3 regions of the Desulfomicrobium apsheronum genome follow, and region 2 is predicted to be linked to each of the others. Evidence: predicted binding sites of a transcription regulator. Region 2 holds the regulator's gene; each other region holds the start of a gene.

Region 1 (7,894 bases), on a different contig from region 2:
TGGGACATCTTCTGCAAGCGCAAAAGCACCTTGCCCCAGCCCGACGAGGAGCAGGCGGGCCGCATCCGCGACCTGCTCATGACCCGTCTGTGCAACCCCGACGACCGGGATTCGGACGCCCTGTGGAAGACCATGTGCCAGGGCATGCCGGAAGACCCGCACCTGCCGCTCTTTCTGGCCCAGGCCTGGGGCATCGTGCCGCCGCATTTCAATTTCCACCTCTGCCGCGCCCAATACTACTGGGAGCCGGACTGGGCCGAAGCCCACGCCGAGGCTGTCACGGCCCTGCAGGAAAGGGTCCTGGCCACGCGCACCGAACCCGCCGCAGAAATCGTGACCATCGACTCATCCAGCACCCAGGACATCGACGACGGCTTCGACCTGACACGCGACCAGGACGGGTTCAAGCTGCATCTGGCCCTGGCCTGCCCCTGTCTTGGCTGGGAGTTCGGCAGTCCCCTGGACAAGGCGGTGCTGCACCGCTTCACCTCCCTCTATCTGCCCGAAGGCACCAGCCACATGCTGCCCGAGACCCTGGGCAAGGATTTCTTCAGTCTGCGTGCCGGACAGGAACGCCCGGCTCTGATCATTTCCTTCGATCTGGATCCGGAGGGAGCCTTGCGCTCCTTTGACCCGCAAATCGCTTGGATCAGCATAAAGGCCAACCTGACCTACACGGGCGTTGAAAACGAAATCGCGACAGCCGCTCCCGGGATGCTGCATCACGCCCGCGACCTGGCCACCCTGCTGCGACAGGCACGCATCCGCGATCACGCCGTGATCATGGACCAGCCCGATCCGCGCATGGTCCTGTGCAAGGATTCGGTCAACCCGGAAGTCGAGGTCGTGCAATCCGAATCCACGCCCGAAGCGCAGAAAATCGTGTCCGAGTTCATGATCCTGGCCAACAAGGCCATGGGCTCGTGGGCCCGGGAGACCGGCACCGCCCTGCTGTTCAGGACCCAGAATATCACGCTGCCCGCCGAAAGCGCCGGAGTCTGGACCGATCCCACGGACATCTATCGCATCATCAACAATATGGGCCCCTCCATTCTTGAATGCGAGCCCCGGCGTCACGCCACCATCGGAGCCAAGGCCTATGCCCCGGTGACCTCGCCGCTCAGGCGTTATTCGGACTTCATCAACATGGCCCAGATCATGGCCAGACTGACCGGACACGGGCGCCTGCTGAACCAGGCCGAGCTCGAAAGCCTGCTCCCGCTGCTGTCCAGCAGGGCCGAGCTGGTCGGCCAGGTCCAGCGCATGCGCCCACGATACTGGAAATACGAATATTTCAGGCAAAATCACAAAAAAATGCGCTGGTCCGGGATCATCGTCGATCCGGGCTCGCACCTGGTGACCATCTCCCTGCCGGATCTGCAACTCTTCCTGAAGGCTCCGCGCAAGATCTTCGGGGACAAGATCCGGCTCGGCCAGGGTTTTTCCATCAGAATCGGCAAGGTCGATCCCCTTAACAACGAGATCAAGATCGTCGAGGCCTGGGAGGAGGAATGAACTTGTCCGGCAGGCCATTTTCACGTAGGGGATTTCGGCACATGCCAATCCAACTTTCCAAAGACCAAGGAGACTGCACATGGTGACAATATTCTGGCTCGCAATCAGCTATCTTCTGGGCGCCATGCCCTTCGGCCTTTTGATCTCCAGAACCTGCTGCGGCATCGACCCGCGCAATGAAGGCAGCGGCAACATCGGGGCGACCAACGTCGGCCGCCTCTGCGGAACCAAGTACGGAGCCCTGACCCTGGCCCTGGACATGCTGAAAGGCTTTGTGCCCGTGGCCTTGGCCGCGAGCTTCTCGGATTCCTACTTTTTTCTGACGCTGGTCGCCACGGCTGCGATTTGCGGTCACATGTTCTCCGTGTTCCTGCACGGCAAGGGCGGCAAGGGTGTGGCCACCTGGGTGGGAGCCTTCGTGGCCATCTCCACCTCAGGGACGATACTCTGCGGCCTGGGATTCCTCGCGGCCCTGTACTTCTACAATTTCGTGTCCCTGGCCTCCCTGGTCATGGTCGCCCTGATGCCGGTCGTCCTGCTCTTCCAGGGCCTTTATGGCGCCATTCCCCTGGCCCTGGTGCTCATGGCGCTGATTTTCTGGAAACACTCCGAAAACATTCAGCGCCTCATGGCAGGCGAAGAGCATCCCTGGAAAATGAAGTAGCCTTCATCTCGAATGCAACGCGAAAAGCGCGGAAACCTCAAGGGTTTTCGCGCTTTTCGCTTTTCAGGGCAGATGCCTGGAGGGACGAAGGGTTCGCGCCAGATGAAGCATGGATTCCCGCCTGCGCGGGAATGACGTGGTCGCAAGGCGAAAATTCCTGGCCGTCGTCGATCCGTAACCACCAATTCAGGCGTTGTTCATGTGTCATTCCCGCGCAGGCGGGAATCCATGCCTTTACCGGAGGAGGCTTTGCACTGGCAAAGCCTCACAGGAGCGATTTGATGCGCTCGACCAACGGAGCCAGGGTCGGGCGTTCGAGGGCGGAGATGAAGACTGCGTCGGGATGGACGAAGCGCAGGGTCTGGCGGGTCTCTTCGCTTATGCGGTCCGTCTTGTTCAGGGCGAGGATGCGTGGAATGCCGTCGATGGAGAGGTCGCGCAGGATGGACTCCACCGCTTCGATCTGGGCGTCCATCTCCGGATGGGAGGCGTCGGCCACATGCACCAGCACGTCCGCGCTCTCAAGCTCCTCCAGGGTGGCCATGAAGGCTTCACGCAGGTCGGCCGGAAGGTGACGGATGAAGCCCACGGTGTCGGTCAGGATGATTTCCCGGTCCTCGGGAAAGCGCAACCGGCGGCTGGTGGGATCGAGCGTGGCGAAAAGCTTGTTCTCGGCCAGGACCACGCTCTTGGTCAGGGTGTTCAGGAGTGTCGACTTGCCCGCGTTGGTGTACCCGACCAGCGAAACGATGGGCAGCCCCGCCTTGTCGCGGCGGCTGCGCGTGGACTTGCGGTGCTTACGCACGCTGCCAAGCTCCGTCTTGATCTGGGCGATGCGCTCGCGGATCTTGCGGCGATCCATCTCCAGGCGCGACTCGCCCGGACCGCGTCCGCCGATGCCGCCGGCCAGCCGACTGAGGGCCCGGTTCTGCCCCACCAGGCGCGGCATCATGTACTTGAGCTGGGCCATCTCGACCTGCAGCTTTCCTTCGCGGGTCTGGGCGTGCTGCGCGAAAATGTCGAGGATGAGCTGAGTGCGGTCCAGAACCTTGCGCTCGGTGATCTGGCTCAGGTTGCGCTGCTGCGTGGGCGTCAGTTCCTGATCGAAGACCAGGGTCGCGGCATTCTTCTGCAAGGCCAGCACTTCGAGTTCGGCAAGCTTGCCCCGGCCAAGGATCAGCTTGGGATTGACCCGGGTCACCCGCTGCACGACCTGCCCCACCACTTCAAGTCCGGCCGTGTCCGCCAGCTCCGCCAGTTCCGCCAGCGACCGTTCCTGCGCTCCCCTGGACTCGGAAGCCACGCTGACCAGTATGGCCGAGCCCTCGCGGGCCGTGGCGGCCACGCTTTGGCCCGTGCGTGCAAGCTCGTCTTCCAGGGCCTTGACGCTTGCCCCGAAATCGAAATCCACATCATCCCAGATCATGGCCGGGTGGACCTGATAGGGCAGCTCGTCAGTGTTGGGCGGCAGGATGTGAGCGATCTGGCAGGTCCTGGGCGCCCCGTCGGAAGACACCGTCAGCACGCTGATCGCGTCCAGACGCAAAAAGACCATGTCCATGAGATCTTCCTGGGTCAGCAGGGACGAATCGAGATGGGTGTGCAGGAGGCGCAGGCCGGACAGCCGGGAGTCGGCCTGACGATGACGTGAAAGCTCGGGGATCAGGATGCCGTCCTGCTCTCCGACCAGCACCATGACCGGCACGCCCTTGCGGTTTATGAGCACGCCGATCTGACGGCTGACGCCCCGGCTCAGGATGGCCAGCTCCCGGGCCTGGTCGGGGGTGAACCCGCCCTGGTCGGGAAAGCGTCTGTTGTAGAGACGGGAAATGGCCGTGATCTGGCTGGGTTTGAGGCCGGTCAGGTTGCCGAGAGGTTTTGATGCTATGGTGTTCTCTCCGTGGCCGGTGTGGGCCGGCCGGGCCGCTCCGTCAGGAGCGGCTCAGGTACTCGGTGATCATGCGGTCGTATTCCGAGGTCAGGGCAAAGGTCGCCACGGCCATGCGCTTGCGGAAGTCCAGAGACAGGGAACCGCCGTTGCTCTTCATCTCCTGCATGCATTCGGCATAGTAGGACGGATCAGGAATGACGGCCACGGAATGAAAGTTCTTGGCCGAAGCGCGCAGCATGGTCGGTCCGCCGATGTCGATCTGTTCCACGGCCTGCTTGTCTTCCAGGGTCTGGCGCACGGCTTCGGCAAAATTGTAGAGATTGACGCAGATCAGGTCGAAGGGAGACAGCCGCAGGTCCTTCAGGGTCTGCATATGGGTGGAATCGTCCTTGTCGGCCAGGATTCCGGCATGCACGTGGGGGTGCAGGGTCTTGACCCGACCGCCCAGGATCTCCGGAAAACCGGTCACGTCGCTGACGGAACGGACTTTGAGGCCCGCCTGGACGAGCTTCTTGCGGGTGCCCCCGGTGGAAACGAGCTCCACGCCCTGCTCTTGCAGAAAACGGGCAAAGTCATCAAGGCCTGATTTATCTGTGACGCTCAGGATGGCCCGGCGAATCGGCAACATGTTCATGGTGTCCCCCTCTCAAAAGAATGTTCGCCGTGCACTGCCACCTTTGATCGCAATATGCAATAACACAGGCAGGCCGAATCCCGGATTACCGGGATTCGGCCTGCCTTGAGGGAGGGGAACGGAAACGTTCTAAAGCTGGGCCAGAAGTTCACTCGCCGACGCGTTGCCGGGGTCCATCTCCAAAAGCCGATGCAGATGCGCCTTGGCCTCGTCCTTGCGGCCGCAGGACACAAGGCAACCGCTCAAGGCATAGCGGACTTCGCTCTTGCCCGGATTGATTTCCAGATGCAGCTCAAGGGGGGCGATGGCTTCTGCAGTGCGCCCGAGCACATGCGAAACCTGAACCAGCCCGAAAAGAGCGACAATGTTTTCAGGATTGACCCCAAGGGCCTTCTGATACAGCTCGAACGCCTTGTCTTCCTGACCCTGCTGGGCGCTGATGAGCGCTATCCCGGCAATGGACTTGTCCGAGGATGCGATATCGTCGGCCTTTTGATACATGGTCAAGGCCTGATCAAGATCCCCGCGCTGCACCGCAATGGTCGCCAGGCCCAGATACGGATCCGGGTGGACGCCGTTGCTGCTTGCGGCTTTCTGGTAATAACTCTCGGCCTTGTCCAATTCACCCATGAAAAGATAACATTCGCCAAGTTCCTTGTTGATTTCATAATCCAGATGTGAACTCATGGTTCCTCCTCCTTGTCGGCAAATCTAGTATGCGTTGACTGTCTGCCAACGGCTTAGCAACTTTGGTGCCACTCCTTTCGCCACTCAGCAAAACTTCTCCCCGAACACGCCTCTCATCTGACAACATGATGATTTTAAATATCATATTGCCTTCTGCGCAATCTGGAATGGTCATTGCAAACCAGACCTCGTCAGCATCCCGGCTCTGTCTCAAGATGAATAACAAACGCCGGTATGACAAGGGGTTATCGAATGAAAAGCTTGTTTCCCGATCACATTGATCTGACGGCCAAGGTCATGGATTTTCAGCTCCAGCGTCAAAACATCGTCAGCACCAACCTGGCGAACATCAACACGCCCGGCTACAAGGCCCGCACCCTGGAGTTTGAAAAAGACCTGCAGGCCGCCCTCGGTCTTTCCGAAACCGGAGCCGTGGCCCGCACGCATCCGGACCACTTTCCTCTCGCTTTCGCCGCCGATACCGCCGAGGCCACCGTGACCAAATCCTTGACGCCGCGAGTGGTGCAGGGCGTGGACAACGTGGACCTGGACAAGGAGATGGCCGCCATGGCCAAGAACAACCTCCTTTATAATACGCTTGCGACGGTGATGCAGAAAAGCCTCACCGGACTGAAACAAACCATCGCTGACGGAGGCAAATAATGGACTTCATGACCGCCATCGATGTCGGGGCGTCCGCGCTCAAGGCCGAACGCACCCATTTGAACGTCATCTCCATGAACCTGGCCAACGCCAAGACGACCAGAACCGCGGACGGCGGACCGTACCGCCGCAAGGAAGTCGTTTTTAAGGAAACCGACGTACAGAGCCCCTTCTCCAAGGCCATGAACTCGGCCCTGGACCAGGATGTCAAGGGAGTGCGGGTCGAATCCGTCCAGAACGACAGGCGACCGCTCAAGCAGGTCTACGAACCGGGGCACCCGGACGCTGATGAGGAAGGCTACGTCAGCTATCCGGACATCAACGTGGTGGAGGAGATGACCAACATGCTCTCGGCCATGCGCGCCTACGAGGCCAACGTTTCGACCATCACCACGTCCAAGAGCATGTTTTCCAAAGCCCTTGAAATCGGACGTTAGCCCGGACCATGACCCGGACCGGATAAAGTAGCAGACACAGACAAGGAGACATTCCATGGCGGTATCACCCTTGGCCATCAAGGCCTATTCGGCGGCAAGCGAGCTTTTGAGCAACCCCAAAAGCATTGACGCCAAGAACACGTCCACCAAGGAAGCAACCCAGTCCTTTGCCGAGACCATCGAAGAGTCCCTGGCCAAGGTCAATGAAATGCAGGGGGAAAAATCGCTCATGATCCAGGATTTTGTCTCTGGCAAAAACCAGAACGTGCATGAGCTCATGATCACCCTGCAAAAGGCCGGACTGGCCATGGACATGACCTCCGCCGTCCGCAACAAGGTCATGCAGGCTTATCAGGAAATAATGCGCATCCAGTTCTGATTCTAATACACGCGAGGATTCACCATGCCCCCCTTTCTGCAAAGCACCCTGGCCAAGGCCACGGACTTCTGGACCGATAAATCCCTGGCCCAGCGCATCCTCCTCGGAGGATTGCTGGTCTCGCTCCTGATCGCGTTCTTCGCCATGATCTTCTGGATGAACAAGGTCGACTACAGGGTCCTGTACAGCAATCTGTACCAGGAAGACGCGTCCAGCGTGGTGAGCTACCTGCAAAAGGAAAAAATCGCCTACCGCATCACCGATTCCGGAACCACCATCATGGTGCCGGGGGACATGGTCTACGAAGCGCGGCTCAAACTTGCCGGCGAAGGCTCCCTGCATGGTCAGGGCATCGGCTTCGAGCTTTTTGACGAAAACAAGATCGGGCAAACCAACTTCGTGCAGGGCATCAACTACCAGCGGGCCCTCCAGGGCGAGCTGTCCCGCACCATCTCCGAGCTGTCCGAGGTGGAGAGCGCCCGCGTGCACCTGGTGCTGCCCAACAAGAGCCTCTTCGTAGAGGAACAGGCCCCGCCCTCCGCAGCCATCATGCTCAAGCTCAAGGGCGGGCGCAGCCTCGGAGCGCAGCAGGTGCAGGCCATCGTCAACCTCGTCTCCACCAGCGTCGAGGGCATGACCACCGAACACATCACCCTGGCCGACAGCCGGGGCAAGATCCTCTACGAACCCAAGACAGACACGGACTTCACGGGCCTGAGCTCGACCCAGCTCGAATACCAGATGAGCATGCAGCGCAGTCTGGAACAGCGCATCGAACAGCTCCTGGTGCCCATTGTCGGCCCCGGACGTGTCATCGCAAGGGTCAATGCCGACCTCGACTTTGATCGCACGACCATCCGCAAGGAAATTTTTGATCCCAAGTCCGCCGTTGTCAGAAGCGAGGTCAGGAGCGAGGAGGAAAGCAAGGGTTCGGCCAATGTCGACGGCGGCACCCCCGATCCCAATTACCAGGGCGAGAACGACGGCATGGCCTCCGGTACGGCGCAGGAAAGCACCCGCACTT
Region 2 (7,894 bases):
TTACCAAATGCGTTCACTCATAATTCTTCTCTTCCTCGCCTGTGCGACGCCTCTCTGGGCGGCCGAGACCGTCCCGGTCAAGATCACTTCCGACACCATGACCTACACCCAGAAAGGGGACCAAGTGATTTTCACCGGCTCCGTGTATGTCATTCGTCAGGACATCCAGCTCTGGTCCGACACGCTGACCGTGCTGCTGGAAAAAAAGGATGGCGCCAAGAACGCCACCCAGAGCGTGCCTGACGAGCAGGGAGCCATCAAGAAAATCATCGCCAAGGGCAACGTGCGCATAAAAGCGGACAAGGGCCGCACCGGCACCTGCGGAAAGGCCACCTACGAAGCCGACAAGGACCTACTGACCATGGAAGACAGCCCCATGCTCATGGAAGGCGCCAACAAGATCCAAGGCGAGGTCATAAAGCTCTACATCAAGGAAAACCGCAGCGAGGTCCTGGGCGGCAAGGGACGGGTCGAGGCCATCTTCAACACTCCCGCCGGCAACCAGGGGCTTGGGCAGTGACCACCCTGACCGGTCAGAATCTGGCCAAGCGTTACGGAGCCAGGGATGTCGTGCACGACATCGAGCTTGACGTGAGCCAGGGCGAAGTGGTTGGCGTCCTGGGGCCCAACGGGGCAGGCAAGACGACCACCTTCTACATGCTCGCGGGCATCGTGCGGCCCACGCGGGGACAGGTCCTCCTGGACGGCCAGGACATAACCCGCTGGCCCCTGCACAAAAGGGCCCGCGCGGGCATGAGCTACCTGCCGCAGGAAAGCTCAATCTTTCGCAAACTGACCGTGCGTCAGAACCTGCAACTGATTCTCGAATATTCGGGATTCTCACGCGACGAGCAAAAGCACACGGCGGACAGGCTGCTCGATGAACTGGGGATCACCCGCCTTGAAGGACAGCTGGCCGCCTTTCTGTCCGGCGGAGAACGCCGCAGGCTGGAAATTGCCCGCGCCCTGATCCAGAATCCAAAATTCATCCTCCTGGACGAACCCTTCGCCGGCATCGATCCCCTGGCCGTGGACGACATCCAGGCCATCATCCGGGACCTTCGCGACAAGAACATCGGCGTGCTCATCTCCGACCACAATGTTCGCGAAACGCTCCAGATCTGCGACCGTGCGTACCTTGTCCACGACGGCCGCATCATCCTGAACGGCAGCCCGGAAGAGATCGTCGCCGACCCGGGTGCGCGCAAGGTTTACCTCGGTGAAGGATTCAGCCTCTAGCGGACACGATTTTCCAAGGATTGCCAGGACCTAAGCTTTATGGCAGATTCGTTACTGGGTAGTTTTTTAGCCTGCAATCCTCTGACACGGTGAAACCAAATCAATTATGGGCCTTGAACTCCGACAAAACCTCAAGCTGACGCAGCAGCTGGTCATGACACCGCAGCTGCAGCAGGCCATCAAGCTGCTTCAGCTCTCCAGATTCGAGCTTCTCGAAGCCGTTCAGCAGGAGTTGCTTGAGAACCCCATGCTTGAGGAGGGGGTCAAGGAAATTTCAGAAGAGCACGAAATCCAGGCTCCGGCAGAAACACGCCCGGAAACTTCCTACGAAGACGCGGAGCTGATGCGCAACGCGGACTGGGAAAACTACCTCGGCGATTTTTCAAGCACCGCCAAGCAAGTGCAGTTCAAGGAGACCGAGGCCCTTGAGGAGATGATGTCCTACGAGGCCAGGCTCTCGGGCAAGCCTTCCCTGGATGGTCATCTGCTGTGGCAGCTCTGTCTGTCCAACATCACCGAAGAAGAGGAGATGATCGGCGAGGCCATCATCGGCAACCTCGATTCCCAGGGCTACCTGATGAGCACCGCCGAGGACATCGCCTCCGAGACGCTCTCTCCCCTGGCCCTGGTGGAGTCCATGCTGCATCGTCTGCAGCGCTTCGATCCCGTGGGCGTGGCCGCGCGCTCTCCTCGGGAATGCCTGCTCATCCAGCTGGAAATGCTGGGCCAGGACGATCCCATCCTGATCTCCCTGGTGGGGGAACATCTCGAAGACATCGAAAAGCGCCGCTACAAACCGCTCCTGCGCAAGTTCAAGATCCAGATGGAGGATCTCAAGGCCTATCTGGACATAATCCAGTCCCTGGACCCCATGCCGGGCGCCAGTTACGGCAGCGAGAGCACCATATATGTCAGCCCGGATGTTTTCGTGTACGAATACGAAGGGGATTTCGTCATCGTCATGAACGACGACGGCCTGCCCAAGTTGCAGCTCAGCCCGTACTACATGGACGACATGCACCTGGCCGTCAAAGGCCCGGACCGTGAATATCTGCACGACAAGATGCGCTCCGCCATGTGGCTCATGAAGAGCTTGCACCAAAGGCAAAGAACATTATATAAAGTGGTTGAAAGCATTGTCAGGTTTCAGCGGGGCTTTTTTGAACACGGGGTGACCAAGCTCAAACCGCTCATCCTCAAGGATGTAGCCGATGACATCGAAATGCACGAGTCCACGGTCAGCCGGATCACCACGAACAAATACGTGGCCACCCCGCACGGCATCATGGAACTGAAATTTTTCTTCAATTCCGCGCTGGAAATGGATGATGGAACCCAGGTCGGATCCGAATCGGTCAAGGCCATCATAAAGAAAATGGTCAGCGAGGAAGACCCGAAGCACCCCTACAGCGATGAAAAAATCGCTTCGGTGCTGAAGGAACGGCTGGATGTGAACATCGCCCGGCGAACAGTGGCCAAATATCGCGCGGTGCTGGGGATCGATTCCTCATCAAAGCGAAAACAGGTTTTTTGATATCCCGCCCTTTGGGCCGCCCCTTTCGGACGGCAAAAAGGGCTGACCCTCAACAATCGAGGAGGCTTCCATGAGGATTACCTTCAATTTCAAAAACTTCGATCCTTCCGACCATCTGCGCAAATACGCCAAGGACCGCTTCGGCAAGCTCGCCAAATTCATGGCCGGCACCCCCGACGCTGAGCTGCAGGTCAATCTCGAAGTGGAGAAATTCCGGCATGTCGCCGATATAGTGCTGACTGGAAAGAACGTGCATATCTCCGCCCGCGAAGACAGCGAGGACATGTACTCCACCGTCGACCTCGTCTGGGACAAGCTTGAAGCCCAGATGCGCAAGACCCGCGATAAGGACAAGAGCCGACGCAAGGGCGGCAGCGACAGCCCCCGCATGGACGCCGCGAGTTTTGACGACGACGCGGACACCAGGCGCAAGCCCGTCATCCAAAAAACCGATGACTTCTCGCCCAAGCCCATGATCGTTGAAGAAGCAGCGCTGCAGCTTGAAAGCTCGGACAACGAATTCCTCGTATTCCTCAACGCCGAAAGCGAAAGGATCAATGTCATTTACCGACGCAAAACCGGCGATTTCGGTTTGATCGACCCCGGGGTATAGGGAATGAAGCTTGCTGAATACCTGGACAAGGATTTGATCATCTCCGACCTCTCGGCCAGGACCAAAACCGAGGTCCTGGCCGAACTCGTTTCGACGCTGTCGACCAAATACCCCGATCTTGACCCCAAGCGCGTGACCCAGGTCCTCATGGACCGGGAAATGCTCGGGACCACCGGCATCGGAGACGGCATCGCCATCCCTCATGGCAAGCTGGACAGCATCGATCAGGTTCTGGTCATTGTCGGCCGCAGCCACGAAGGCGTGGATTTTGCCAGCCTGGACCACAAGCCGGCCAGCATCTTTTTCACGGTGCTGGCTCCTTCAAACGTGGTTGGCCTGCATTTGAAACTCCTGGCCACGGTTTCCCGCCTGCTCAAAGACGGATCGTTCCGCCAGGCCTTTGCCAATTCCCCCGGTCAGGAAGGACTGTGGCATCTGCTGCAGACCGTCTAGCACGAACGCATTCGGAGTATCCCCATGCAGCCTCAACCTGAACAGAAAAACGTGGTCATTGTCTCCGGCATGTCCGGTTCAGGCAAAAGCACGGCGCTCAAGGTCTTTGAAGACATGGGCTTTTTCTGCGTGGACGGACTTCCGGCGCGCATGGCTCCGGCGCTCATCGAACTGTTCTTCAACTCCTCCGCCAAGGACTACCCCGGGCTGGCCATGGGCATGGATCTGCGCCAACCCGACTTTGTGGGTCAGTGGAAGGAAGTGCTGCTTGATGTCCAGAAGTTTTCCGTGCGGCCGACCATTCTCTTCACGGATTCCTCCAACCAGATCCTGCTGCGCAGATACGCCACCACCCGCCGTCCGCATCCCCTGGCCTCGGGCAACTTGGGGCTGGAGGGGGCGCTGGAGCGGGAACGGGAAATACTGGAACCCATCCGCGCCCAGGCTGATCTGGTCATCGACACGTCGCATTATTCGGTGCACGATCTAAGAAGGGTCATTCAGGACAAGTGGGAGAGTCTCTCTTCCCGCAGCCAGGGCATGCGCGTGCATCTCATCTCTTTTGGCTTCAAGTACGGGGCCCCGGCCGAGGCGGACATGGTTACGGACCTGCGCTTCCTGCCCAACCCCTATTTCGACGAGGCCCTGCGCCCCATGTCCGGAAAAGACGAAGCCATCGCCCGGTACGTGCTGGACAGCAACCCCGGGCGCGAATACCTGCGTCGGCTTTTGGAATTTCTTGATTTCACCCTGCCGCTTTATGCGCTGGAAGGGCGTTACCGCCTGACCATGGCTTTCGGATGCACGGGCGGCCGCCACAGGTCCGTGGCCGTGACCGAGGCCGTTCTGGCACATCTGGGCGAACAGGGCTTCAACGTATCTGTCGAACATCGGCATTTCAGTCTTGGATAATCTGGAGGAGTAATGGTTGGAGTGATCGTGGTGACCCATGGCCAGTTTGGCAAATATCTGCTTGAAGCGGCCCAGACGATTTTAGGGCCGCAGGAACAGTGTGCCCACATAGCCGTGGAAGGAACCGTGGAAATGAGCGCCCTGCTTTCGGACCTCAAGTACACCGTCAAGCAGATGGAAACGGGTGACGGCGTCATCATCCTGACCGACATGTTCGGCGGCACGCCGTCCAACATCAGCCTGTCTCTGCTTCAGCCGGGCAAGGTCGACGTCCTGTCCGGGGCGAACCTGCCCATGCTGCTCAGGGTTCTGGGCATGCGCACCCAGGATCTGTCCAAACTCGCCCAGGACGCCAAGAACGCGGCCATTCAAGGCATCGTTGTCGCCGGCGAAGTATTGACCCGCAAAATCACCGAGGCTTAGCCGTGATCTGGTTCCGCATCGACAACCGCCTTGTGCATGGCCAGATCATCGAGGCCTGGCTTCCGCACATCAGGGCCAAGACCCTGCTGGTCGCCAACGACGACCTCGCCGCCGACGAATTGCGGCAGGAAATCATGAGCCTGGCAGTGCCAAGCGGCATCTCCTTTTTGTGCTGCCAAGTCTCGGAGGTCGCTTCGATGCTGCGCAACGTACGCAAGAACGATCCGGATCAGCATGTCCTGATCCTCTTTTCCGACTGCGCCGATGCCAAGGCCGCGCACATGGCCGGGCTGTCCTTTTCCCTGGTCAACATCGGCAATCTGCATTACGGACCGGGCAAGGAGCAGGTGTGCGAACACATCGCCCTGGGAGCGGAAGACCGCTCCTGTCTGAAATATTTCAAGGAGCACGGCGTGGAGATCGATTTCCGCTGCGTGCCTTCGGCAACGACCAAGATTAACCTGTGATGAATACTTCTCGAATCAAATCGGCATGATCGACACTCACGATCTCATCCTGCTGGCCGGAGGAAGTTTTTTTTTGCCCTCCTGTCCCTGACCCGGGTCGCCATTGACCTCGGCTTTGTTCATCGTCCGCTTTTCGCCGCCCTGCTCTGGGCGGGACTGACCTTCAAACTCCAGCCGGCCTTGAGCGCGGGCATTTTTTTCGAGCTGCTCTGGCTCGATCTGTTTCCAGCCGGAACCTACATCCCGCCCCAGGCCCTTCTCTCCCTGATCGGCACCCTGACCATTCTGGCCTGCCTGCCGGATGCCGACATGCGCACCACCGTGCTTGTCGTCATCGCGACCCTGCCCCTGGCCTACCTTGGAGCGTGGATCGAACAACTCTACCGCACACGGCAGAATGCCGGCTACAACCAACTTTTGACCTGGAACCGCAAGGGCAACATAAACGCCTTCGCACCGCACCGGCTTACCGGCAGGGCCCTGGTCGAAATCCTGCTGCTCAATTTTTCGGTCCTCGCGCTCTGCCTGGTGCCCCTTCTGGTCGGTTTGAAAGCACTTCAACCCTGGATTTCAGGCGGCCCGCAACCGACCTGGACCATGCTCTGGATCGCTGCCTGCGCCGGTGCCATTCTCGCCCTGCGTATACGCAAGGCCTACGCTTTGGTCGCCGTCAGCGTGATCCTTGGCGTCATCCTTGGCCTGTGACCTCCAATGTTCTCTCTTGGCAGCCGCGAATAATTGTGATATTTCGCACAATGTCTTTGTTCGCCAATAAACCCTTGTAGGAGGAATACCATGTCCGTTTATGTTTTTGGTCACAAGAATCCCGATTCCGATACCGTTTGCAGCGCCATCGCGCTGGCCGACCTGAAGAGCAAGCTCGGCGTAGCCTGCACCCCGACCGCCCAGGGCGAACTGGCCCCCGAGACCAAGTTCATCCTCGACAAGTTCGGCGTTGCCGCTCCTGCCGTGAAGACCGAATATGCCGGTGAAAAAGTTTTTCTGGTCGACACCTCCGACCTGGCTCAGCTGCCTGACGACATCAAGCAGGCTGAAGTCCTGGGCATCGTCGATCACCACAAGCTGGGTGATCTGACCACCTCCAGCCCCCTGGAATGCTGGATCTGGCCCGTTGGCTGTACCGCCACCGTCCTGACCGCCATGTACAAGTTCCACGGCATCGAAGTTCCCAAGAACATCGCCGGCATCATGCTCTGCGCCATCCTGAGCGACACCGTCATCTTCAAGTCCCCGACCTGCACCCCGGCCGACAAGGAAGCTGCCGCCGAACTGGGCAAGATCGCCGGTATCGCCGACCTGGCCGCCCTGGGCATGGAAATGTTCAAGGTCAAGTCCGCCGTTGAAGGCACCCCGGCCCGCGAGCTGGTTCTGCGCGACTACAAGGACTTCAACATGAACGGCACCAAGGTTGGCATCGGCCAGCTGGAAGTGGTCGACCTGTCCATCCTCGACGCCGTCAAGGGTGACCTGGCCGCCGACATCGCCGCACTGAAGGCCGAGAAGGGCAACCACTCCATATTCCTGCTGCTGACCGACATCATGAAGGAAGGCTCCGAGATCCTGATCGCCTCCGACGACGCCGCCGTGGTCGAGAAGGCCTTCGGCGTCAAGCCTGTGGACGGAAAGGCATGGCTGCCCAAGGTCATGTCCCGCAAAAAGGACGTAGTGCCCAAGTTCGAAAAGGCTTTCGCCTAAATCTTGGCTCTTTGAATGAAAGAAGCCCGTCCAGGTTCGCCTGGGCGGGCTTTTTGATTTCGGGCTGGTGTTTCTTTCCGTATTGTTGCGCGGAGAGGCGCGGCCGAAAGGCATTCATTCGCGGTTGACGCTGACGGTGAAGAGAGAACCGCGAATCTACGCGTCATTCCTGCGAAGGCGGAAATCCATCTTGCTTCCCGTGCAACCAAATACATGGATTCCCGCCTTCGCGGGAATGACATCGAGGCAGGGAGCAAGGCGTTGACTTATCCCGGACGCCTACACAGCTATTGAAGAACACTCCTAATCAGGCATTCAGCGCGGGGTGTGGCGGTTGGCCCGCACAGGGGGCGCCGACTGTCTGACTGAGCCAGGCATCGTTTGTTGAATCAGCGCAGACCGCTTGAAAATCGGTGTGTGTCCGACAGCAGCGATGATTCAACTCTACGAGGCCCGCGAAGGAGTTTCGGCGGCCCCTGTGCGGGCCAACCGCCACGCACCGCCCTCCGACCAGCCAACATCCATCAGCCTTCTATT
Region 3 (7,894 bases), on a different contig from region 2:
AGCCGAAAATGTCCCGAACTTCTTGACCAGACCGGTAATGACCAAATCGAATTGCATGCGCCTTCCGTTGTGGAAAAAAAGAAAAAAATGAGGTCCGAAGCCGGGAGGCTTCGGACCTTTCGTGCTTAGTTGGAGGCCTTGACCTTGTCCAGCACCTTGCCTTCCATGGCTTCAAGGTTGGCGGGAACGGGCGGATACCATTTGATGTTGTCGATGGTCGCCTGCGGGAAGGAACGATCGAAATTGGCCTGGAAAGCCGGATCGACAAAAGGCCCCGCACCTTTGGATGCTGTAGGAGCCTTCTCTGCAGATGTAAAATAACCACTATTCTCCGGTCGAAGCATAAAATTAATCCACTTATATGCTGCATCCAAATTTTTTGCTTTAGCTGGAATAGTGAATGTATCAATCCAACCTAAAGCGCCTTCACTTGGAGCAACAAAATCGATATTCTTGTCCTCTTCGTACAGTTTCCAAGCGCCATTATCCCAAGCTTCCGCAACAGTAATCTCTCCTGTACGAACTGATTCCAGTAATTGATCTCCATTTGACCAATAATTCTTTACCAAAGTCTTGGTCTTTATTAACTCAGATTCAATTTTTGAAAGCATTTCAGCGTATGCTTTTTCATCAGTATAAAGTTCAAACGGATTGTACCCAAGGGCAAAGCCCATTGCGATAATGAGAGGACGTTTTAAACGATAGCTAATCCGCCCCTTGTACTGCGGATCGATGAGAGCCTTCCAGGAGGTCGCGCCCTTGGCCTTTGCGGTGTTGACCACCAGACCGGAGGTGCCCCAGCAGAAGGGAACCGCGTGCGACTGGCCTCCGACCAGAGTGTTCTTCTTCACGGCTTCGAGCATGGAGGGAATGAACAGGTCGGCCTCGATTCTGGAGTAATCGATGGGCTGGTAGATGCCGAACTCTTCCTGCACCGAGGAGATACGGTCCTGACTGGGCTGGGCCAGGTCAAAGCCGGCACCGCGCGTGGCCCGCAGCTTGGCGATCATTTCCTCGTTGTTGGAGTAGGTCACCTCGACCTTGACTCCCGTCTCGGCCTCGAACTTGTCCACCAGCTCCTTGGGGGCGTACCCTTTCCAGGTCAGCAGCTGGAGGGTATCGGCCATGGCCAGAGATGAACCGACCATTAGAAAAACGATCATCAAAACAATCCGTTTCATGCGTAATTCTCCTTATAAGTGTGTAGGAAAAGCCAAATAAACATGTATCAATCTCAATCAATTTCGACAAGTGCATGACACCGTGAAGACAAGACAACGGCAAAAAAATTTCCAGGGTATTCCACGTCCGCCCTGCACAAAAAAAACTGAACGCACACTCCGGTCCGAGCAGAAAATCTTCCGCATCGCCCCCGTTAAAAATCACCTTTTGGCGAGAATCGAGATGATGGTTTCTTTGAGGTGCGCCATGTCCACAGGCTTGGCGATGTAGGCGTCCATTCCGGCTTGCAGGAAGCGCTCCCGGTCTCCGGCCATGGCATAGGCGGTCATGGCCACTATGGGGACGTCCCGGCCAAGCTCTTCCCGAATGATCCGCGTGGCCTCCATCCCGTCCATGACCGGCATCTGCACATCCATGAAAACCAGATCGACGTGCTCGCGATCCAGTATTTCGATGGCTTCACGGCCATTGGTGGCGCTTATGACCTCGCAGCCGAACTTTGCCAGTATCCGCTCCATGGCCATGCGGTTCACCCCGTCGTCCTCGACCAGCAGAAAACGCCGCCCGCCAAGGTCTGCCGCCATGTCCTCGCGTTGCGTCCGCGCAGGTTCGCTCGACCCAACGGCGAAAGGAAGGGTCACGCCGACCGAGGTGCCTTCGCCCTGCACGCTTTCGATCTGTATCTGCCCTTGCATGAGATCTACCAGACGGCGCACGATGGCCAGTCCAAGACCCGCGCCCTGATGCGTACGCACGCAGGAGCCATCGACCTGAATGAACGGCTCGAAAATATCCTTGAGGCGCTCGCTTGGAATGCCCACTCCGCTGTCCTGGACCGTGCAGCGGATTTGGCAGGGGGATTCCCCCACCGCCGAGACAAGGACAAAACTCACATCGATCCGACCCTTCGGTGTGAACTTGACGGCGTTGCCCACCAGATTGAAAAGAATCTGCCGCAGTCTGACCTCGTCGCCGAACAGGTGGGCAGGGATGCGCGGATCCGTCCGCACCTCCAGCCGCACCCCCTTTTCGCGGGCCGGAGTGCCGAAGATGTCGATGATGCTCTGCCGCACATCGGCCAGGGCGAAACTTTCCTCCTGAATGACCATCTTGTTGGATTCGATGCGGGAAAGGTCGAGAATGTCGGAAAGCAGACGGGAGAGCCTATTTGTGGAACGAATGGCCGCTTCGAGATATTCCTGCTGCTCGACATCGGGAGCCGTGGTCTCAAGCAACTGCAACATGCTCAGGACTCCATTGAGGGGCGTTCGTATTTCATGGCTCATGTTGGCCAGAAATTCGGATTTGCTGCGGGAAGCGTCCTCGGCCGCCTCCTTGGCCCTGTTCAGATCGTCCTGCGCTATCCGTCGCTCCAGCGCCATGCGGTCGAGGGCTCCGGCCACAAGACCCAGTTCTCCGGCGTCATGGTCCACCCCGGTGGGTCTGGTGTAGTCGCCGGTCCGGAAACGCTCGGCGGCCATGACCAGCGCGTTGATTCTGGGCATGAAAAAGGCCCTCTCCGCGACCCAGGCCATGACCAGGGCCAGCAGGGCCGCGCAGGCAGACAAAAGAAGGCCCGTCGCCATTGCTTTGTGGGCGTCGGCGCCTATGGAAGCCTCGGGCACTCCGACAAAGATGGTCATGTACGGTTCCGCCCCAGGAGCGTGTCTGATCTTGTAAAACGCGTTCATGCGACTGAGTCCGTCGGAACCCTTGCTGACAAAAACCCCGCTGCCCCCGCCCTGCTTTGATTTCGCCGAGGCTACAGGGCTGACGAATTCGCCCAGGGGAAAAGATTCATCGACGACGGACCTGAAGATGCGTCTGCCCTCATGGTCGGCAATGCCAATATAGGAATCGTCAGGCAGATGCTGCTCGACAAAAAATGAATGAAGCCGCGTCAGATCGAGAGCCACGGTGAGAACCCCTTTAACCTGCCCCAGTCCATCCAGGAGGGGATAGGCAAACGCAAAGGACGGAATCGAGGTTCCCCTGGAAACGATATATTCTCCCGGGGAAAAATCCCTGGTGCGCATGGCGTCCCTGAAATGCTTGCGGTCCGCAAGACTGCCGAAGGACATGGGCACGGCCGATGCCAGCACCTCCCCTCGTGGGTCAGTCAGGGCGATGTTGGTATAAAGGGGGTTGTGGAGCAGAATTCTCTTGAAGATCGCCATGCAGCCAGCGACATCCTGGTTTTGAACCCGATCCATGACCGACAGGGTCGAAAGAGTCTGCCGGGTCACCTCGGAGGTCCTGTGCTGCACACCGGCCATGGCCGTGACTATCCGGATCAACTCTTCCTCGGCGTGGCGAAACGCGTCGTCGCGGCTCTGGAGTCCATTGAACAAAATGATCCCCAGCGCCGGAAGCACTGACAGAAGCACCAGGCCGAAAAGCATGGCCCGCAGGGATTGAAAAAAAGCCAGCCGCATGAGCGTACTCCCAAGCCCCGAAAGACGGATGCATTCCGGGGCTTATTGAGCCATCCATAGCGCGCTGGCGAAGAAAAGGGAAGGAATCGGTTGAAGCGGGAAGGCTTCATCCGCGCGATCGTGACGGCGCCGGAACACGGATTCCGGCGTCATCGCGAGGAGGACAAACGGCTGAACGCTACCAGCCGATGAGCATGCGGCTCTTGTTGGGAAATTTCTTTTTGACCCGCTTGGCCACTGCGTAGGAAGCCCAGATGACAAGCGGCGACAGGATGGGCAAAAGATGCAGCCCGTAATATGGCCTGTAATATGACTGAACCGTTGAAATGAGATAAATGATCCAGCCATGCAGAAAATAAATGGCAAAACTTGAGGCCGCAAGTGTTTTTAGTAACGTGCTATCAATATGTTCATATTTATGCAAAAAGACCATGAAATAGACACACAATATCTGCTTCTGTACAAAAGCTATATCGATCCAATTGAATTCAAAAGGTTTTTTCTGCAAATTTCCACACGCATCAAAAAAAACAGCCTGCACCACGGCCAAAAAAATTGCACATCCTAACAGGTTGAAATCCTTTCCTTTAAATTTTTCATATATGAAATCTCTTTCCATCGAACATAAAATACCGAACATGTAAACAGGAGAAAAATATACAACAGACTGAACTATGGACCAATTATTTACAGGTCTATGCATAAAAATTGATATCAAAGAAAGAATTGATATTATATATATTTTTTTACGCAGATCTATTCTTATAAACCAAATGAACAAAGGGGATATTATAAACATGGCCATGATGAAAGGAATATACCAATAAACCATGACACCTCCATACCAGTAGTACAGAAGCGTTGGGCGGACAATCTGATCGTAGAAAGTAGGTTCAGGACCAAAATAAAAATCCGGAAATGGCGCTTTTATGACCAAAGCCCAGATAATGGGCAGAACGGACAAAATGAGATATGGTACGTACACATTCTTGAATTTCTTTTCCAAAAATTTGCGATAAACAAATTTTGGATAGAAAACATGATGAAAAAGAAATCCTGAAATGAAAACGAAAAGGGATGTCCCACCCGAAATCATATTGGCCACCACCCGCTCCCCAAAACTGTCGATCACCCATCCGGCGATGCCGTAGCAATGGCCAATTACAATCAGAACAATCGCAACCGCTCGAAAATACTCAAAAGATCTCAGATGCATGCTTATTATCCAAAGAAAGAAGTTGACGACAGGCGAACCGCCGCGATCAGGACCAAGTCAACCACATCCGGCAAACCAGAAAAAAATTCCCGGCATCCCGCCCGAAAAAACGCTCCGCCCGCGCCATGCCGGACCTGCCCGGGTCTGGCCCAAAATCTGCTAAGATTGCCCTGAAGCACCGATAGCGACACGATTTTGACATGGAGACGTTACATGAGCCTTCTTGATCCCATCCAACTGATGACCCTCATGGGGACCAAGCCCGAACGCAGGAGCCACAAGACTGCGCTGGAGGACGGATTTCAAAGCCACATGCGTCAGGCCCTGGGAACCAAAGACATAAACGAATTGAGCGCGAACCTTGGCGGCTCCTCCATGGAAAACTCCCTCATGCGGGATGCCCTGCACGGACTGGCCGCCATCATGAAGCAGCAGTCCTCCTCGGACGCTGGGACAGGCTCGGCGCGCAGTTCCCGTGGACAGAGCCCGATAGGCTCCCTGTCCGCGACCTTCGAGTCCGGAACATCGGGCGTGAACGCCATCGGCCATGACAGAAACGGCGGCACATCCTACGGAACCTACCAGATCGCGTCCAAGCCCGGCACCATGAAAGACTTCATCACATTCCTGCGTGACAAGGAGCCCGGCTGGGCCTCGAAACTCAAGGCCGCCGGACCTGCGGACACGGGCTCGACCGGTGGACGCATGCCGGAAGTCTGGCGTGAAATCGCGGCCGAAGACCCGGATAAATTCGGCGCGCTGCAACGGGATTTCATCGAGGCCACCCATTACGCCCCCGCTCGTGACAAGATTTTGGCACGAACCGGCGTGGACATGGACACCATGCCAGCCGCAGCCCGCGAAGCGCTTTGGAGCACGGCGGTTCAGCATGGAGCCGGCGGAGCGGCCAGGATCTTCGGACGGGCCATCAAAGCCATCGGCACGGAACAGCCTGAGCACCAGTTCGCGCAAAAACTCATCGACAAGGTCTACGACAACCGTAAATCACAATTCGGCTCCTCCACGGCCAGCGTGCAGGCCAGCGTGAAAAACCGCATGAACGTGGAAAAGGAAATGGTCCTGGCCATGCTAAGTGGCGACAAACAGTCCGTGGCCTAGCTCATTCCTGCCTCAAGGGCCCGATATTTTTTGTAAAATAGAGGATGTCCTCACCCGGGGCATAGTAATCGCGAATGCGGGCCTCCAGGCTGAAACCGCAGGACAGATAGAACCTTTGCGTCGGCGCGTACTGTTCCCGTGACGACGTCTCGGCGATGAGCTTGCCTCCCTTGCCCCTGCGCAACCGCGCCTCCACTTCCGCCAGCAGTTTCCTGCCCAGCCCCTGACCGCGCATCTCTTCATGCACCGCGATCCAGTACAGATCATGGGTGCTCTCGGTGCACGGCGTGGGGCCATAACACGCATAGCCCAGGGGGCCACGCCCAGGGATCTCGGCGAACACGAAAAAATATCCGCTCTCCTCTCCTTTGGCCAGACGCTCGGCCACCAGCTCCTCGGCCACATCCACCTCGGAAGCCGAGAAAAATGTCGTGGAGGTCACTATTTCGCGCACGGCGTGCTGGTCTTCGGCGCGTACCTGATCACGAAAGAAAATCTCATGCACGGCAGGTCTTCTCCCCCCGGCCCGCCCTCTCCAGGGCATCGAGGACGATGTCCCGGACCAGCGCGGCATGGTCCAGCCCGGCCTGCCTGGCCGCGGCCACAAAGCCCGCGTCCGGGGAAATGCACGGATTCGGATTGACGTCGATGATGCGTACCAGGCCGCCGTCGCCAACACGAAAGTCGATGCGTGCGTACCCGGCCAGACTGAAAAGTTCCCAGCAGGAAACGCCGATCCGCGTCATCTCACGGACCAGGGACTCATCCCCGGCAAGATCGAAGCTGCGCGACGAAGCGGCGTAATCCGCACTGTCCTGCTCCCATTTGGCCGCATAGTGCAGGATGGCCGGACCCGGCGTCGCCGCATCGAAGACCATCTCCGCCAGGGGCAGCGCGCGGACCTTCCCGCCCTGCTCCGCCAGCAGGGCCAGGTTGAACTCCCGGCCGCTAACATAGCCTTCGGCCACGCAATCTCCGCCCATGCGCGGAGCCAGTTCCTTCATGACCGTCAGCAGCTCTTCGCGCGCACGCACCTCGACGACGCAGTCCGGGCCAAGGCCGAGGGAAGCATCCTCGAAACGCGCCTTGACGATGTATCTGCCCGGCCCGGGGAAAACGCCCCGCTGCAATTCCCCGAGCGTCGCACCGCAAGGCACGGGCAGCCCGGCCGCATGCATGAGCCGCCGGGCCAGGGCCTTGTCGCCTGCCAGGCTCATGCTGCCCTCGTCCGCCCCGGTATAGACAAGCCCGGCCTTGCGAAACAGGGCCGGCGCCAGGCATGCGAGGCTGGACACCCCATGACAGGACTCGACCAGATTGAAGACCACATCGGGCCTGCGGTGCGCCAGAGCGGCCTCAAGCGCCGAGGGATCGGAACCCAGGACATGCTCCGAGGTCCGCCAGCCGCAACGGGCCAGGCTCTCGCGCACGCTTCGGGCCTGCAGCACCGTGTCGAGGGCGTCGGGGGAAGCGGCGTCAGGAACGCTCTCGCGCACCACGGCCACATGCAAAGGGCTCACGTGCGTTTCCTTTGAGCCCTGTTTTCGGCTCTGCGCATGGCGGAATCCATGATGCCCCTGATGAGTTCGGCATACTCCAGCCCGATCTTGCCGCAGAGAATGGGCAGGTCGGAACTCTCCGGATTGAGGCCCGCCAACGGATTGACCTCGATGAACCGAGCCTCGCCCCGCTCGTCCAGACGCACGTCGACACGCCCGGCGTCCAGGCATCCAAGGGCCTGCCATGCCGCGCGGGCCACCTCGGCGGCCTGCCGAGCCGGGCCGTCGGTGGCCAGTTCGTAGAGCGCCCGCTCGCGCCATTCCTGCTTGTTGGCGTAGGTGTAGGCGCACGCGTCGCCCCGGGCGGTGGCGAGCACCTCCATGACCCCGAGCACCCTGCACTCCCGGCCGCTGCCCAAAATGCCCACGGTGAATTCCCGGCC

What was found. Region 2 encodes sigma-54, which starts transcription at its own class of promoters, with help from an activator protein. Its sites were predicted from a motif close to CTGGCACGGNNNNTGCTT; they were not measured.
Region 1: flgB (flagellar basal body rod protein FlgB) is a predicted target of sigma-54. The motif match lies at 5,554-5,571, and genes of this name have one in related genera.
Region 3: BMZ40_RS06470 (VgrG-related protein) is a predicted target of sigma-54. The motif match lies at 4,978-4,995, and genes of this name have one in related genera.

Annotation. Positions count from the first base shown of each region.
Region 1 is NZ_FORX01000003.1:284,736-292,629, forward strand. It holds gene BMZ40_RS05440 (ribonuclease catalytic domain-containing protein) at 1-1,515, shown strand, start outside; gene plsY (glycerol-3-phosphate 1-O-acyltransferase PlsY) at 1,595-2,179, shown strand; gene hflX (GTPase HflX) at 2,445-4,067, opposite strand; gene BMZ40_RS05455 (IMP cyclohydrolase) at 4,111-4,704, opposite strand; gene BMZ40_RS05460 (tetratricopeptide repeat protein) at 4,834-5,391, opposite strand; gene flgB (flagellar basal body rod protein FlgB) at 5,644-6,054, shown strand; gene flgC (flagellar basal body rod protein FlgC) at 6,054-6,491, shown strand; gene fliE (flagellar hook-basal body complex protein FliE) at 6,547-6,870, shown strand; gene fliF (flagellar basal-body MS-ring/collar protein FliF) at 6,895-7,894, shown strand, end outside.
Region 2 is NZ_FORX01000006.1:78,480-86,373, reverse strand. It holds gene BMZ40_RS08195 (LptA/OstA family protein) at 8-520, shown strand; gene lptB (LPS export ABC transporter ATP-binding protein) at 517-1,239, shown strand; gene rpoN (RNA polymerase factor sigma-54) at 1,346-2,773, shown strand; gene hpf (ribosome hibernation-promoting factor, HPF/YfiA family) at 2,844-3,386, shown strand; gene BMZ40_RS08175 (PTS sugar transporter subunit IIA) at 3,390-3,839, shown strand; gene rapZ (RNase adapter RapZ) at 3,864-4,751, shown strand; gene BMZ40_RS08165 (PTS sugar transporter subunit IIA) at 4,764-5,174, shown strand; gene BMZ40_RS08160 (PTS sugar transporter subunit IIB) at 5,177-5,641, shown strand; gene BMZ40_RS08155 (hypothetical protein) at 5,822-6,346, shown strand; gene BMZ40_RS08150 (manganese-dependent inorganic pyrophosphatase) at 6,437-7,357, shown strand; gene BMZ40_RS08145 (hypothetical protein) at 7,890-7,894, opposite strand, start outside.
Region 3 is NZ_FORX01000004.1:197,592-205,485, forward strand. It holds gene BMZ40_RS06450 (ABC transporter ATP-binding protein) at 1-57, opposite strand, end outside; gene BMZ40_RS06455 (extracellular solute-binding protein) at 126-1,181, opposite strand; gene BMZ40_RS06460 (hybrid sensor histidine kinase/response regulator) at 1,383-3,617, opposite strand; gene BMZ40_RS06465 (acyltransferase family protein) at 3,796-4,833, opposite strand; gene BMZ40_RS06470 (VgrG-related protein) at 5,047-5,952, shown strand; gene BMZ40_RS06475 (GNAT family N-acetyltransferase) at 5,954-6,457, opposite strand; gene BMZ40_RS06480 (D-alanine--D-alanine ligase family protein) at 6,450-7,472, opposite strand; gene BMZ40_RS06485 (D-alanine--D-alanine ligase family protein) at 7,469-7,894, opposite strand, start outside.